Regions from separate parts of the Streptomyces sp. NPDC057253 genome, predicted to be linked through region 1. Evidence: riboswitches for the same ligand, from Rfam matches in the RefSeq annotation. Region 1 holds a riboswitch; each other region holds the start of a gene.

Region 1 (3,228 bases):
CGAAGATGCCGGCGAGCAGCCCCATCGGGAACCTGCGGTTGACGTCGGCGACCGAGTACTGGAGGTCCCTGGGCGCCGAGGGCTCGTACGCGACCACGACCTTCTGCCCCTCGTGCAACTGCCGCGACTGGTCGGGCTGGACGATCTCCGTGAAGGTGCGGCCCTTGTCGTCGCCGGTGTCGACCCGGATCGTCGCCTTCTTGCAGGTGCCGTTCGCCTGTTGCTGGGCGGAGGAGCCCTCGGCGGTGGAGGTGTCCCCGGTCGGGGTCTCCCCTCCGGCGTTCACCGACTTGCAGCTGACGCTGACGACCTTGGTGACCGTGGCCTGCTGGGTCTGCCGGTCGAAACCGACCCCGGTGCGTTCGTGTGCCGGCGCGCCACCGGGCCAGAGCACGGCGAGCCCGATGACGACTGCCCCGGCGAAGGGGATCAGGATCGCCGCGATGACCTTCCGCAGATGCTTGGAGACGGGAGCCGCCGGGCCGTGGCTGTGACTGTGACCGTGCGAGTGCCCCCCGCCGCCACCGCCACCGCTGCCCCCGTCACCACCGCCACCGTTGCCTCCGCCGTCACCCCCGTGACCGGGATCGCCGGCGGATCCATGACCCTGGCCGTGCCCGCTGCCGGGATGGTGTCCGTGCCCCTCATGGGGGCCGTGGCCTTCGCCGTAGCCAGGGTCGCCCCCGAAACCGTCGCCGTGGCCATGGCCGCTGGAGCCATACCCGGGACGCTGTCCCTGGCCCCCACCGGTTCCGGTCCCATACTGCTGCGGGTACCCCTGCGTACGACCGGGTCCCACCCGCCCGGACCCCTGTTCCCGCCCAGGACCCTGGTCCCGTCCGTGCCCGAAGGCATCCCAGCCACCGGAATCGGGCCCGCCCGCACGGCCGTTGCCGCCTGCGGGGCCGTTTCCGGAGCCGGGGCGGCGCGGAGGCTCGGGCGGCGGGTACGGGGGCTGATGCGTCGTGGTCACCGACCGATCATCGCAAGAACGAATGGGGCCCCCTGTTCACCGCGCCCGAATTGACGCTAGCGTGGTGGCACCTTTGTACACGCGGGAGCTCGGAGCACCGGGCTGAGAGGGCGCTGACCTCCGTCCCAGCGATGTTTCACGTGGAACGTCATCACACGAGAGTGACGTTCCCCACGAAACGTCGGCAGACGGAAGCCGCTGCGTCGACCGCCGAACCTGTTACCGGGTAATGCCGGCGTAGGGAGTAGGTCTCATGACCATCAAGGACGTACGCACGCCTGCCTCCAGCCAGGACGAACAGTCCATCAACGGCGAAAGCCCCACGAAACACCCCACGGAGGCCGGGAAGTCCATCGGCTGGCACAAGGCGTACGTCGAGGGCTCGCGCCCCGACCTGCGCGTGCCGGTCCGACAAGTGCACCTCACCAACGGGCAGTCGGTCACGCTGTACGACACCTCGGGCCCGTACACCGATCCGCTCACCGAGACCGACGTCCGCCGGGGGCTCACTCCGCTCAGGGAGAACTGGATCGTCGCCCGCGGCGACACCGAGGAGTACGCGGGCCGTCCCGTGCGCCCCGAGGACGACGGGATCAAGCACACCTCTCCGCGCGGTGGCAGCCTGCGCAACCTCGACGCGGTGTTCCCGGGCCGGCCGCGGCTTCCACGTCGTAGCCGCGACGGCAGCGCGGTGACACAGCTCGCGTATGCGCGCCGGGGGGAGATCACCCCGGAGATGGAGTACGTGGCCATCCGGGAGAACGTCGAGCCCGAGGTGGTCCGTGAGGAGATAGCGGCGGGGCGTGCGGTGCTGCCCGCGAACGTCAATCACCCGGAGATCGAGCCGATGATCATCGGCAAGCGGTTCCTGGTGAAGGTCAACGCCAACATCGGCAACTCCGCGGTGACGTCCTCCATCGAGGAGGAGGTGGAGAAGATGACCTGGGCGACCCGTTGGGGCGCCGACACGGTCATGGACCTGTCCACCGGCCGCAACATCCACACCACCCGCGAGTGGGTGCTGCGCAACTCCCCCGTCCCGATCGGCACGGTGCCGCTCTACCAGGCACTGGAGAAGGTCGACGGCCGGGCCGAGGAGCTGACCTGGGAGATCTACAAGGACACGGTCATCGAGCAGGCCGAGCAGGGCGTGGACTACATGACGGTCCACGCGGGCGTGCGGCTGCCGTACGTACCGCTGACGGCGAACCGCAAGACCGGGATCGTCTCGCGCGGCGGTTCGATCATGGCGGCCTGGTGCCTGGCGCACCACAAGGAGTCGTTCCTCTACGAGAACTTCGAGGAACTGTGCGAGATCCTCGCCGCCTACGACGTCACGTACTCGCTCGGCGACGGCCTGCGGCCAGGCTCGATCGCGGACGCCAACGACGAGGCGCAGTTCGCGGAGTTGAGGACGCTCGGGGAACTCAACAGGATCGCGAAGCGTTTTCACGTACAGACCATGATCGAGGGCCCGGGGCATGTCCCGATGCACAAGATCAAGGAGAACATCGACCTTCAGCAGGAGATCTGCGATGAAGCTCCGTTCTATACGCTCGGCCCGCTGACCACCGACGTCGCGCCGGCCTACGACCACATCACCTCCGGCATCGGCGCCGCGATGATCGCCTGGTGGGGCACGGCGATGCTCTGCTACGTCACGCCGAAGGAGCATCTGGGGCTGCCCAACCGGGACGACGTCAAGACGGGTGTCATCACCTACAAGATCGCCGCCCACGCGGCGGACCTCGCCAAGGGCCACCCCGGAGCACAGGACTGGGACGACGCCCTGTCCGACGCGCGCTTCGAGTTCCGGTGGGAGGACCAGTTCAACCTCGCCCTGGACCCGGACACGGCCCGTGAGTTCCACGACGAGACCCTCCCGGCGGAGCCGGCCAAGACGGCCCACTTCTGCTCCATGTGCGGGCCGAAGTTCTGCTCGATGAAGATCAGCCACAGCATCACGGAGCGGTTCGGGGGCGCGGCGGCTGAGGGGGCGTCACCCGAGGAGGTCGCTGAGGGAATGCTGCAGAAGTCGAAGGAGTTCGCGGCGAGCGGGAACCGGGTGTACCTGCCGCTGGCGGAGTAGGCCGTAGTCCCGGAGGACGGTCCGCGCCCCCTTGGAGGGCCGCGGGCCGCCCTGTCCGCCTAGGCGCGCTCCGTGAGGCAGAGCCTCGCCAGGCGGGGCAGCCGCCGATGCATCTGGTCCGGGTCGTCGAAGTCGAAGTCCTCGCCCATGTCCGTCGCGTCGCCGC
Region 2 (3,228 bases), on a different contig from region 1:
CAGCTCCACGCCGTCCGGCAGCAGGGTGCGCTCGTCGGCGATGACCTCCAGCTTGACCAGCTCGGTGCCGAGCGCCTCGCGCGCGAGGCGGGCCGTGAGAACCGCCTCGCCGGCCGTGAAGCAGCCCGCCGTGTTGGGCAGGACCCGGATGCCGAGCCGCTCCAGGACGGACAGCACCGAGCCGTGCACCGAGGGGTTCACCCGCCGCATCGCGACCGTCGTGAGCTCGGTCCCGGAGGCGACCAGCGCCCGCTCCAGGACGTCCAGGCTGGGCGCCCCGCCCGTGCCCATGATCAGCCGGGACGAGAAGGACGTACCGCCGATGACGAAGGGATCGTCGGCCATGGGTCAGCCTCCTTGGACGGCGGTGAGGACTTCCACGCGGTCTCCCTCGGCGAGGGGCGTCGAGGACCACTGCGCGCGCGGGACGACGGTCTCGTTGAGCGCGGCGGCGACCCCGGAGGGCGCCGGGGTCAGGGCCCGTACGACGGTGTCGAGAGCCGTGCCGGGAGCGAACCGGCGCGGCTCCCCGTTGACGGAGATGTTCATGCCGGCTGCTCCACCCGCTCCAGGAACCGCCCCGGGGTGAACGGGCGGGCCACCTCCGGGAGTTCACCGGTGGTCAGGACGTGCGCCATGGCGTCCCCGGTGACCGGCGTCAGCAGCACGCCGTTGCGGTAGTGCCCGGTGGCGAGCAGCAGGCCGGGCAGCTGCGTCGGGCCGAGCAGCGGCGCGTTGTCGGGGGAGCCCGGACGCAGGCCCGCGCGCGTCTCCGTCAGCGGCAGCTCGGTGATGCCGGGGACCAGTTCGTGCGCGTCCCGCAGCAGTTCGTACACCCCGCCCGCGGTCACCGTCGTGTCCCAGCCCAGCTCCTCGCTGGTCGCGCCGATCACCAGCTCGCCGTTCTCGCGCGGCACGAGATAGACCTGGCTGCCGCGCACCACGGCCCGCACGGTACGGCTCAGGAACGGCGCGTACCGGGGCGGCACGGTCAGGCGCAGCACCTGGCCCTTCACGGGCCGCACAGGGGGCAGGAGGGCCTGGGGGACGCCTTCCAGACGGCCGCTGAGGCTCCCGGCGGCGAGCACCACCTGGCCCGCGTCCAGTTCCTCGGCGTCCGTCATGGTGATCCCGGCGGCCCGGTCCCGGGCGACCCGCAGGCGTTGTGCCCACGCGCGGTGGAACACCACACCGGCCCGCTCGCACGCGGCCAGCAACGCGCGCGTGAGGCGGCGCGGATCGATCTGGTGGTCGCCGTCCACCCGCAGCCCGCCCCGCACCCCCGGCGCGAGCATCGGCTCCAGACGGCGGCACTCGCGCCCCGACAGCCACTCCGACTCCAGGCCCGACTGCCGCTGGAGCGCGTGCAGTTCGCGCAGATGGGCGCGGTCGTCGGCGTCCAGCGCCACGGCCAGCGTGCCGCAGCGGCGGTAGCCGAGGTCGTGCCCGGTCAGCTCGGTGAGCTCGGCCGCGAAGTCGGGGTAGCGGCGGGCCGAGGCGAGGTTCAGGCCGAGCAGGGTCTGCTCGCCGTAGTGCAGTTCGGTGACGGCGGCCAGCATCCCGGCGGCCACCCGGGCGGCTCCGCCGCCCGGTTCCGGGTCCACGACCGCCGTGCGGAGACCGCGCTGCGCGGCCCGCCAGGCCGTGACCAGGCCGATGATTCCGCCCCCGACGACGAGGACGTCTGACGTACGTGAGGACATGGGCGTCCAGCCCCTCCCTTCGCCGGCATGACCCGGATCAGGTTCGTACGGTCGGAGGCCGGCCAGCCTCCCTCTCAGCCCGGTGCGTCCGGGCTCCCGCGAGTGCTCTACGTTGGCCACCCTAGCCCGACGTCGTATGTCTCAGTAAGGGAGCCTCTTTTCGTGGCGCGCTCGCTCGACGGTCTCGTTCTCGCCCCTGTCGCCGACCAGGCCCCAGGTCAGGTGGGCACCAGGACCCGGTTCATGTACCACGAGAAGGACGGGGAGATCTGGGCCGAGTACACGGGCGGGGACGTCGTACGCGGGCATCTGGTCGGCACGCGCGCGGGGGACCGCCTCGACTTCCGCTACGTCCAGCTCAAGCACGACCGGACGACGTCCTGCGGGCACTGCGTCTCCACGGTCGTGGACCTTCCCGACGGCCGGGTGCGGCTGGAGGAGACTTGGGAGTGGGAGTCGCAGTCCGGCAGTGGGACCAGCGTTGTGGAGCAGGTCACTCGGCACGACTCCTGACTGACTGTTCGTCAGGTGGCTAGGGTGATCAAATGACCGAGCAGACGCAGGCGCAGCGGCGGGTGGTCGTGGTCGGGGCGGGCATGGCCGGCGTGCAGACCGCGGTCGCCCTGCGCGAACAGGGCTTCCAGGGCACCGTCACGGTGATCGGCGCGGAACCCCATCAGCCCTACGACCGTCCCCCGCTCTCCAAGGCGGTCCTGCTGGGCAAGGCCGAGGGCTCCGCCTTCGACGTGGACTTCGAGGCCCTCGGCATCGAACTGCTGCTCGGCCGCGAGGCGCTGGGCGTGCGCCCCGACGCGCACGAACTGGACACCGAGGCCGGGGTCGTGCCGTACGACGTCCTGGTCCTCGCCACCGGCGCCGAACCGATCCGGCTGCCCGGGACCGAGGGCGTGCCCGGCGTGCATCTGCTGCGCACCCTGGACGACGCCGAGCGGCTGCGCCCCGTGCTCGCCCGCCAGCACGACATCGTGGTCGTCGGCGCGGGCTGGATCGGCGCCGAGTTCGCCACCGCCGCGCGCGAGGCGGGCTGCGCGGTGACGGTCGTGGAGGCCGCCGACCGTCCGCTCGCGGGCGCGCTGCCCGCCGAGGTGGCCGCGCCGATGACGTCCTGGTACGCCGACGCGGGGGCCGATCTGCGCACCCACGCGCGCGTGGTGCGCGTCGAGCCCGGTGAGGTCGTCCTGGACGACGGCTCCCGGGTGGCCGCGGGAGCCGTCGTGGTCGGCATCGGCGCCCGGCCCGCCACGGCCTGGCTGGCCGGATCCGGCATCGAGCTCGGTGCGCACGGCGAGGTCGTCGCCGACGAGCGGCTGCGGACCTCCGCACCGGACGTCCACGCGGTCGGCGACTGCGCCTCCTTCCCCTCGGGGCGCTACGGCGAGCGGCTGATGGTCCACCACTGGGACAACGCCCTCCAGGGACCCCGCACGGTCGCCGCCGCGATCCTGGGCGAGACCTCCGCGGTCTACGACCCGGTCCCGTACTTCTGGTCCGAGCAGTTCGGCCG
Region 3 (3,228 bases), on a different contig from region 1:
GACAGCGAAGAACGCGACGGGCACGGCCATCAGGCCGAGCCGTGCCGCCGCGCCCCTCCGGCTCACCTGAGGACGAGCGAGGTCCACGACTTGACCCAGTCGTCACGGTGTTCGGCGATCTTCGCCGGGTCCATGGTCTCGGGATCCTTGGCCTGCGGACCGTACTCGGTGAACTCGGCCGGCACCGAGGCACCCTCGACCACCGGGTAGACGAACATGTTGAGCGGCATGTCCTGCTGGAACTCCTTGGTGAGCAGGAAGTCCAGGAACGCCTTGCCGCCCTCGGCGTTCTTCGCGTTGCTCAGCAGCCCCGCGTACTCGATCTGCCGGAAGCAGGTGCCGTCGGCGACCCCGGTGGGCGCGGTCTTCGGCTTGGGGTCGGCGTAGATCACCTCGGCGGGCGGCGAGGAGGCGTAGGAGACGACGAGCGGCCGGTCGGCCTTGGCCTTCTTGCCGCCGGCCGAGCCGGAGAACTCCTCGTTGTAGGCCTGCTCCCAGCCGTCGACGACCTTGACGCCGTTGGCCTTGAGCTTCTTCCAGTAGCCCTGCCAGCCGTCGTCCCCGTACTTCGCGGCGGAGCCGAGGAGGAAGCCGAGACCCGGCGAGGAGGTGGAGGCGTTCTCGGTGACGAGGAGGTTCTTGTAGGCGGGCTTGATCAGATCGTCGTACGACGTCGGCGGCTGGAGCTTGTGCTCGGTGAAGTACGCCTTGTCGTAGTTGACGCAGATGTCACCGGTGTCGATGGGCGTGACCTTGTCCCCGTCGACGCGGTACCCGGCCTTGACGGTGTCGGCGCCCTTCGCCTCGTACGACTGGAAGAGGCCGTTGTCGAGCGCCCGGGAGAGCAGGGTGTTGTCGACGCCGAAGAAGACGTCTCCCTGCGGGTTGTCCTTGGTGAGGATGGCCTTGTTGACGGCCTGCCCGGCGTCGCCGTCCTCCAGGACCCTGACCTTGTAGCCGGACTTCTTCTCGAAGTCGGCGAGGACGCCCTTGGAGACGGCCCAGGAGTCATGGCTGACGAGGGTGACGGTCTTGGCGCCGGAGCCGGAGCCGGAGCCCGACCCGGAGCCGTCGTCGGAGGATCCGCACGCGGACAGCGTGACGAGACCGAGGCCGACGACGGCAGCGAAAAGCTTCTTGTTGTTCACGGTGATGACCGAACTTCCTACCCAGAATGACCTGGGCGAGGTTCAGAGGGTCTGCGGCCCGATTGCCGCACTCTCAGCGCTGTGGCGCTCCCCTGTCGGATATGAAGGTGTACGTACGGTCGCCAGACTACCGCTCGGTGGCCGCGAGCTGGCCACAGGCCCCGTCGATCTCCTGGCCACGGGTGTCCCGGACGGTGACGGGCACTCCGTGCGCGGCGATCGCCTCGACGAAGGCCTTCTCGTCCTCGGGCCGCGAGGCGGTCCACTTCGAACCCGGGGTGGGGTTCAGCGGGATGAGATTGACGTGTACGGGCTTGCCCCGGAGCAGCCGTCCGAGCCGGTCACCGCGCCAGGCCTGGTCGTTGATGTCCCGGATGAGGGCGTACTCGATGGAGAGCCGCCGCCCGGACCGCTCGACGTACTCGAACCCGGCGTCGAGGACCTCGCGCACCTTCCACCGCGTGTTCACCGGGACGAGGGTGTCGCGCAGCTCGTCATCGGGGGCGTGCAGGGAGATCGCGAGCCGGCACTTGAAGCCCTCGTCGGCGAACCGGTGAATGGCGGGCACGAGTCCGACGGTCGAGACGGTGATGCCGCGCTGGGACAGCCCGAGGCCGTCCGGGGCGGGGTCGGTGAGCGCGCGAATGGCGGTGACGACCCGCTTGTAGTTGGCGAGCGGCTCGCCCATCCCCATGAAGACGATGTTGGAGAGCCGCGCGGGCCCGCCCGGCACCTCCCCGTCCCGGAGCGCCCGCATCCCGTCGACGATCTGGTGCACGATCTCGGCGGTGGACAGATTGCGATCGAGCCCCGCCTGCCCGGTGGCGCAGAAGGGACAGTTCATCCCGCACCCGGCCTGGGAACTGATGCACATGGTCACCCGGTCCGGGTACCGCATCAGCACCGACTCCACGAGCGTCCCGTCGAACAGCCGCCACAGCGTCTTGCGCGTGGTCCCCTGGTCGGTCGACAGATGCCGTACGACGGTCATGAGCTCGGGAAGCAGCGCCTCCTGGAGCTTGCCGCGCGCACCGGCGGGGATGTCGGTCCACTCCGCCGGGTCGTGCGCGTACCGCGCGAAGTAGTGCTGCGAGAGCTGCTTGGCCCGAAACGGCTTCTCCCCGATCCCGGCCACTACCTCCTTGCGCTCGGCAGGAGTGAGATCAGCGAGATGCCGCGGCGGCTTCTTGGCTCCGCGGGGGGCGACGAAAGTGAGTTCTCCGGGCTTCGGCATAACCCATCCAGTGTCGCAGATCCTCGCCCGGTACCCAGGCCACAGCGGGGTGGGGGTGGTCACCTGTGGGTGCAGACTGCCGGCGTTGATCGGCCTCGGACGGCCCAAGGGCTTGCCAAAGCGGTGGGATGATCGCTCCGGAGGGGTGCGAGTGGACATGCTTGAGCTGATGGAGTGGCTGGCCGAGCACGGCGTCACGACCGTCGTCAAGGTCGACGGTGACCGCATGGTTGAGCGACGGGCAGCATGGATGGTCATCGTCAGCGGTGGGGCACTCGGCAAGGACTCGTTCTTTCGTGCCGATCTGGCCACCCCGGAAGCATGCCTTGACTCTTTGCTCGCCCACCTGGAGGGCAAGGGGCTACTCCCGTTCGCATGATCAGCATGTCCTACAAGCGACAACAGGATCCCTGCGAGCACCGGGATCGGCGCAGGCCGGACGTCCGCCTGACCGGGTGCGCTCCCCGGCGCGGACTACGGGTGCGCCGGGGAGCGGCCGGACGCTGAGGCCGGCCCGCCGGGTTCAGGAACGGATGAACGCAAGGATGTCCGGGTTGAGGACCTCTGGGTGCGTGGACAGCATCCCGTGCGGATAGCCCTCGTAGGACTTGAGGGTCCCGTTCTTCAGAAGCTTGACCGTCAGGGGTGCCGAGTCGTCGTACGGGACGACCTGGTCGTCGGTGCCGTGGCAGACGAGGACGGGCACCTCGATCTGCTTGAGGTCCTCGGTGAAGTCGGTCTCGGAGAACGCCTTGACGCATTCGTAGTGGGCGTTCGCCGCGCCCATCATTCCCTGGCGCCACCAGTTGTCGATCAAACCCTGTGACACCTGCGCTCCGGGACGGT

The links. A riboswitch is a leader RNA that binds a small molecule or an ion and turns the genes downstream of it on or off. The one in region 1 is predicted to bind thiamine pyrophosphate.
Region 2: linked by a shared signal. The riboswitch ahead of thiO (glycine oxidase ThiO) and the one ahead of thiC (phosphomethylpyrimidine synthase ThiC) in region 1 are both predicted to bind thiamine pyrophosphate.
Region 3: linked by a shared signal. The riboswitch ahead of ACFULQ_RS24315 (thiamine ABC transporter substrate binding subunit) and the one ahead of thiC (phosphomethylpyrimidine synthase ThiC) in region 1 are both predicted to bind thiamine pyrophosphate.

The regions. Positions count from the first base shown of each region.
Region 1 covers NZ_JBHUXV010000027.1:42,810-46,037, forward strand. Annotated here, with positions in the region: gene ACFULQ_RS17400 (YibE/F family protein) at 1-973, opposite strand, end outside; TPP riboswitch at 1,045-1,234, shown strand; gene thiC (phosphomethylpyrimidine synthase ThiC) at 1,227-3,062, shown strand; gene ACFULQ_RS17410 (DUF4240 domain-containing protein) at 3,122-3,228, opposite strand, start outside.
Region 2 covers NZ_JBHUXV010000163.1:12,050-15,277, reverse strand. Annotated here, with positions in the region: gene ACFULQ_RS44210 (thiazole synthase) at 1-345, opposite strand, end outside; gene thiS (sulfur carrier protein ThiS) at 349-549, opposite strand; gene thiO (glycine oxidase ThiO) at 546-1,703, opposite strand; TPP riboswitch at 1,701-1,813, opposite strand; gene ACFULQ_RS44195 (hypothetical protein) at 1,866-2,216, shown strand; gene ACFULQ_RS44190 (NAD(P)/FAD-dependent oxidoreductase) at 2,249-3,228, shown strand, end outside.
Region 3 covers NZ_JBHUXV010000045.1:37,809-41,036, forward strand. Annotated here, with positions in the region: gene ACFULQ_RS24310 (ABC transporter permease) at 1-30, opposite strand, end outside; gene ACFULQ_RS24315 (thiamine ABC transporter substrate binding subunit) at 63-1,148, opposite strand; TPP riboswitch at 1,145-1,252, opposite strand; gene rlmN (23S rRNA (adenine(2503)-C(2))-methyltransferase RlmN) at 1,276-2,382, opposite strand; gene ACFULQ_RS24325 (hypothetical protein) at 2,540-2,761, shown strand; gene ACFULQ_RS24330 (alpha/beta fold hydrolase) at 2,906-3,228, opposite strand, start outside.